DNA from 2 places in the Clostridium sp. LBM24168 genome. Region 2 is predicted to be linked to the other one. Evidence: a T-box and tRNA genes for the amino acid it is inferred to sense, from the RefSeq annotation. Region 2 holds a T-box; the other holds one or more tRNA genes.
What was found. A T-box is a leader RNA that pairs with one kind of tRNA and senses whether it is charged. The one in region 2 lies ahead of ACSVC9_RS13905 (glycine--tRNA ligase), so its partner is inferred to be a tRNA-Gly.
Positions count from the first base shown of each region.

Region 1: it encodes a tRNA-Gly, which carries the amino acid that the T-box ahead of ACSVC9_RS13905 (glycine--tRNA ligase) is inferred to sense. The anticodon was not compared.

Region 1 covers NZ_CP196861.1:2,295,825-2,299,248, reverse strand. Annotated here, with positions in the region: gene ACSVC9_RS11420 (methyl-accepting chemotaxis protein) at 1-1,437, shown strand, start outside; tRNA gene ACSVC9_RS11415 (tRNA-Cys) at 1,497-1,570, opposite strand; tRNA gene ACSVC9_RS11410 (tRNA-Gly) at 1,585-1,659, opposite strand; tRNA gene ACSVC9_RS11405 (tRNA-Phe) at 1,679-1,754, opposite strand; tRNA gene ACSVC9_RS11400 (tRNA-Asp) at 1,759-1,835, opposite strand; tRNA gene ACSVC9_RS11395 (tRNA-Val) at 1,845-1,920, opposite strand; gene hslO (Hsp33 family molecular chaperone HslO) at 2,012-2,899, opposite strand; gene ACSVC9_RS11385 (class I SAM-dependent DNA methyltransferase) at 2,889-3,424, opposite strand, start outside.
Region 2 covers NZ_CP196861.1:2,796,955-2,800,378, forward strand. Annotated here, with positions in the region: gene ACSVC9_RS13905 (glycine--tRNA ligase) at 184-1,569, opposite strand; T-box leader at 1,646-1,813, opposite strand; gene lysS (lysine--tRNA ligase) at 1,840-3,342, opposite strand; gene greA (transcription elongation factor GreA) at 3,360-3,424, opposite strand, start outside.

The DNA.
Region 1 (3,424 bases), 500 kb from region 2:
GGATATGCACAACTTTTATCTAGAGATGGTAAATATGTAGCAAGCGGAGCTAACAAAAAATTAATAATGACTGATGCAAAAAAAGGTGGCGGTGATTGGAATAGTATTGCAAAGCAAATCTCATTGGGAAAAAGTGCAGAGGTTTTAGGAAAATCAATTTTAACTAATGAGAATGTTTTTAGAGTTGCATATCCGGTAAAGATAGATGACTATAGCATAAACTGGAGTTTATGTGTGGATATTCCTGTAAAAAATGTTTTACAAGATTTTTATACTCAATTACGACATATAATATTATTAGCTTGCATAGGACTTATTATTGTAATAGCATTAACTATGTTGATAATTTCTTATATTACCAAGGGACTTAAATATGCTCAAAGTCAGCTGGATTTACTAGCACAAGGTGATTTAAGCAAGAAGATTGATGTTAAATATTTAAAATCAGAAGACGAAATTGGGAAAATGATCAATTCAATGTGGAAAATGCATGAGTCAATTAAAAATATAATAAATGGAGTAGAAGATAGTTCTCTAAGTGTGGAATCAACTATAAGCAGTGTGGAGAAAAACATTGGAAATTTAAATTCTAAAATTTCTGATATATCTGCAACTACCGAAGAACTGTCGGCTGGAATGGAGGAGACAGCTGCATACTCCGAAGAAATGAATAGTTCTGTATCTCAGGTCAAGAAAAATATTGATGGAATATCGGTGGAAATCGAAAATGGTTTAAGAACTGCAAGAGAAATTAACGAAAGGGCAATTCAATTAAAATCTTCGGCAATTCAATCGCAAAAAAATGTTCACAATATGAGTGATGATATAAAGGTAAAACTTCAAGTGGCAATTGAGAAATCTAGAGCCGTGGAGCAAATAGAATCATTGACAGAGGGAATATTGGAAATAACCTCCCAGACTAATTTGCTGGCACTAAATGCAGCTATTGAGGCTGCAAGGGCAGGAGAAGCTGGAAAAGGATTTGCTGTTGTTGCAGATGAAATCAGAGAACTTGCTGATTTGTCAAAAAGTACTGTTATTGAAATCAAAAATATAATAAAAACTGTAACTGAGTCGGTTGATGCACTTAAAGGCAGTTCAAAAGATATGATCGAATTTATTGAAACTCAGATTATACCGGATTATGATAATTTGGTAAATACAGGTGAACAATATAGCAGAGATTCTTCTGTAGTTGAAAAATTGGTTTCAAATTTTAACGAAATATCTGAAGAACTGCTTGTCTCAATTTCTGGTATAGTAAAATCTGTGGAGGAGGTAGCCGCAGCATCTGGAGAAGGGGCCAAAGGAACAACCAATATAGCTCAAATGACATCGGTCATAGTTGAGTCAAGTGATAATGTGGTGAATCAAGCAGTTCAGTCAAAATTGAATGTAGAAAAATTAAGAAAAATCATTTCAGCATTTAGGTTATAAAAATTGAAAAAGCTAAAATAATATCCCTTAAAACTTAATAGTTTTAAGGGCTCTTCGTTTGGAGGCGCCATCCAGATTTGAACTGGAGATAAAGGTTTTGCAGACCTCTGCCTTACCACTTGGCTATAGCGCCATATTGAATTGGATTGGAGCGGAAGACGAGATTCGAACTCGCGACGTTCACCTTGGCAAGGTGACGCTCTACCACTGAGCCACTCCCGCATACTATATAATGATAAAATGGTGGCCAGACCAGGAATCGAACCAGGGACACGAGGATTTTCAGTCCTCTGCTCTACCGACTGAGCTATCTGGCCAGCTTGGCGATCCAGAAGGGGTTCGGACCCTCGACCTCCGGCGTGACAGGCCGGCACTCTAACCAACTGAGCCACTGGGCCATAAAATCATGGTGGGCACAACAGGGCTCGAACCTGTGACCCTCTGCTTGTAAGGCAGATGCTCTCCCAGCTGAGCTATGCGCCCTGAATATATCACGCACCGTGTCGCCACAACAACTAATATTATATATGTTGAATTTTATATTGTCAATACTTTTATTATGATTTTTCTATGATTATCTATTCCTTGCATATTTTAAGATTTCACCAATCTGCTCGTGGGTAAACTTGTAACTTTTATTACAAAAATTGCAGTGTAACTCTTCTGTTTTCCCATTATCATATATTTCATTTAAATCCTTGATTCCTATACTTATGAGAGCTCTTTCTACTCTTTCTCTTGAACAATTGCATTTATAAAGTGGGTTGATCTCTCCCAGAATTTTTAAATCACTTCCTTCAAAAATGCTTTTTATAATATCCTGGGCATCCATCCCATTGACAATCATATCTGTTATAGAAGATATATTTTTTACTTTGTTTGTTACAAGATTCACTATATCTTCTTCACAATCCGGCATTATCTGAATTATGAAGCCTCCCGCAGCTTTTATAGTGAGATCTGTATCTACGAGTACCCCTACTGCTACTGCGGAAGGTGTCTGTTCGGATACAGTGAAATAATATGCTAGATCATCACCAATTTCACCTGTAACTATGGGGACCTGACCCATATAAGGTTCCTTCAATCCCATATCTTTTATTACAACTAGATTACCATTTGTGCCTATTGCACCTCCTACATCCAATTTACCTTTATTATTAGGAGGTAAGTCTACTTGAGGGTTTCCTATATATCCTTTTACACTTCCATCAGGGTATGCCACTACAATTATACCTTTGGCGGCTCCACCTCCTGATATCTTAATAGTTAGGCTATCATTTTTTGATTTCAGCATGCTTCCCATAAGGCTGCCAGCTGTAAGCATCCTTCCTAGAGCAGCAGCAGCTGTTGCTGAACATTTATGTATTTTAACAGCCTTATTTACTAAATGTGTAGTTGTAGTTGAAAGTATCCTAACATTATCATTTAAAGCCATAGCTCGTACAATTTTATCGTCCATCGTTACTATCTCCTTTACTTACCACGTAAACTATTCTTTCTGAATCTTTTTTTAAAGGTTTATCTGTATAATTATTTAGTTTTTCCAATATTATAAATCCACATTTTGAAAGTAAATTTTCTATATAGTCGCATTGGTATGCTCTCTCTCTGTGATGCTCATCAAATCTTCTGTATAGTTTGCCTTCTTTTATAAAAAAAATAAGATACATGTCAATAATTTCGTTTTCTAAATTATTATCCCATATATAGGTTAACTTATCATCGTCATAATCATATACATTGTTTCCAAGTATTTTGGTGAGTTTGTAATAGGAATTTATATCAAATACAAAGATGCCATTGCTTTTTAGATGATTAAAGACCGCCGTGAAATATTTTATCAGATTTTGCTCGTTAAGTATATAATTTGTTGAATCAAGACAACAGGTTATTAGATCAAATTTCATATTCAAATTCAATTCAATCATATTCTGGCATATTAAAGTTATTTTTAAATTTTTATTTCTAAATTTTGATTCTGCTT
Region 2 (3,424 bases):
TAAGGAAACATTAATATAATTCCCCAAGTTTTAATTAAACATATAACATATCCCCATAATTAAACCCTAATTAACCGGATGCTTAAACATCCGGTTAATTTTTTATTCATATCTTGCTATTAAAAATAAAAAGCATGAAGTTATTTTCTTTACACTACATGCTTTTATTCTAGAAATATTAAATTAGAAATGTGTCTTTTCCTTTAAAAATTTATTAAGTTCTTCTATTTTTACCCTAAACTGCTTCATAGTATCTCTATCTCTTATTGTAACAGTATTATCCTCAAGAGTATCAAAATCAACAGTTATGCAATAAGGAGTGCCTATTTCATCTTCTCTCCTATATCTCTTGCCAATACTTCCTGCTTCATCGTAATCTACATTAAATTCTTCTCTCAATAAATCATATACTTTTAAAGCATGTTCAGATAGTTTCTTACTTAAAGGAAGCACCGCAGCTTTAAATGGGGCTATGGCCGGATGAAAATGCATAACTGTCCTTATGTCCCCTCCCTCAAGCTCTTCTTCATCATATGCATCAACCAAAAATGCCAATACCGCTCTATCTGCTCCAACTGATGGTTCTATACAGTAAGGAATATATTTTTCATGAGTTGTCGGATCCAGATAATTCATATCCTTTCCCGAATAGTTTTGATGTTGTTTCAAATCATAATCTGTCCTGTCTGCAATTCCCCATAATTCTCCCCATCCAAATGGGAATAGATATTCTATATCAGAAGTTGCACTACTGTAATGAGAAAGTTCTTCTTTTTCATGATCTCTGAATCTTATATTATCCTTATTTAATCCTAAATTAATCAGGAAATTCCAGCAGTATTCCTTCCAGTAACTATGCCATTCCAAATCAGTTCCTGGTTTACAGAAAAATTCCAGTTCCATCTGTTCAAATTCCCTGGTTCTAAAAGTAAAATTCCCAGGGGTTATTTCATTTCTAAAAGATTTTCCTATTTGTGCTATTCCAAAAGGTATTTTCCTTCTGCTTGTTCTCTGAACATTTTTAAAGTTTACAAATATTCCCTGTGCAGTTTCCGGTCTTAAATATATTTCTGATTTAGAATCTTCCGTTACCCCTTGATATGTTTTGAACATAAGATTAAACTGCCTTATATCTGTAAAATTGCTCTTTCCACAATTAGGACAAGCTATTCCATTATCCTTTATATACTTTTCAAGCTTTTCATTACTCCATCCATCTGCGCTAGCTTTTTCAACTCCCTGAGATGTCATATGCTCTTCAACTAATTTATCTGCTCTAAATCTTGATTTACAGTCTTTACAGTCCATAAGGGGATCTGAAAAGTTTCCTACATGCCCAGAAGCTACCCATACCTCATTATTCATAAGTATGGCACAATCTATTCCTACATTATACTTACTCTCATGGACAAATTTCTGCCACCATGCTTTTTTTACATTATTTTTGAGTTCAACTCCAATTGGTCCATAATCCCAAGTATTTGCAAGTCCTCCATATATGTCTGATCCAGGATATACAAATCCCCTATTCTTTGCTAAAGCAACAACTTTATCCATATTCTTTTCCATATGCTAATCTCCTTTTGTAATTTTATTATTAGTAATTATTTATACATCTTTTTAAAACATAAAAAAAGAGCCTAGCTAAAGGGACGAATTTATTATCCGCGGTTCCACCCTTTTTAGCATATGCTCATCTTTGAATATAAACAGTTTAAAAGTTCCTTTCGCAATGGAATTTCAGCTGTTTTCCACCAAACACAGCCTCTCTTTTGATATCCTCATCACTACTAATCTTCATCATTACTGCAATATTAAATTATAAATTTAATTCTACTATTAAAGTGGCTTCATAGTAGGAAACAATATAACATCTCTTATTGAAGAGGAATTAGTCAAAAACATTATAAGTCTATCTACACCTATTCCTAATCCACCCGTTGGTGGCATTCCAATTTCAAGAGCATTTATAAAATCATCATCCATCATATACGCTTCATCATCACCTAGTTCTCTTTCTCTCAGCTGCTGCATAAATCTTTCCTTCTGAACTATAGGATCATTCAGTTCAGAATAAGCATTACATATTTCTCTTCCATATATAAATCCTTCAAATCTTTCTGTGAATTTGTCATTTCCTCTTTTTTTCTTGGTAAGAGGAGATACCTCAACTGGATAATCTAGTACAAAAGTTGGTTGAATAAACTTTTCTTCACAGAATTCTTCAAATATCATATCTAATATATATCCTTTTGTACAATCCTTCAATTCCTTTTTGAGCTGGATATTTTTTTCCCTCGCAATTTGCTGTGCTTCTGCATCATCTTTTATTTCATTAAAGTCTATATCCGTAAATTTCTTTACTGCATCAACCATGGTAATCCTGTTCCATGGAGGTTTAAAATCTATTTCCTTGTCTTCATAGACAACCTTAGTAGTACCAAGAACTTTATTACATATATAAGCCACCATATTTTCTGTAATTTCCATCATATCATTATAATCAGCAAATGCCTCATATAATTCTATAGACGTATACTCAGGATTATGTCTTATGTCCATTCCTTCATTTCTAAAATTCTTGCCTATTTCATAGACTTTTTCAAATCCACCTACAATTAATCTCTTTAGATACAATTCAGTTGCAATTCTAAGATACATATCCATATCCAGTGTATTATGATGGGTTATAAATGGTTTAGCTGCTGCTCCTCCTGCTATTGTAGACAATATAGGAGTTTCTACTTCAATAAAATCTTTATTATCTAAAAACTCCCTAATCGCCCTAATTATAGCAGTTCTTTTCATAAATGTATCTCTCACATCTTGATTTATTATTAAATCAACATACCTTTGTCTATATTTTAAATCTGGATCTTTTAATCCATGCCATTTTTCTGGTAAAGGTCTTAATGATTTACAAACCAATTTAAAATCCTCAATGTGGATTGTTACTTCACCAGTCTTTGTTTTAAAAACTCTTCCTGTTATTGATAAAATATCACCTATATCATAAGTCTTGTATTCCTTTAAATTTTCTTCCCCTACATCATCTATCTTTATATAAAGCTGTATCTTACCATACCTATCATATAGATCTGAAAAACCAGCCTTACCATGTACCCGTTTTGACATTAGCCTGCCTGCAACAGTAACAATTTTACCCTCAAGGTCATCATAATTATCTTTTATCTGTTGCGAAGTATGAGTTCTATCAACCTTATACACATCAAAAGGATCCTTACCTTTATCCTGCAATTGTTTAAATTTATCTATTCTTTCCATTACAAGTGAATTAAATTTTTTTTCTAGTTTATTAAAATTGTCCTTATCATTTGCCATTAAATCTTATCCTCCAATTATCTTCCTATACTGAGTATTTTGTATTTGCTGAGTCCATCTGGGATTTGAACTTCCACTATAT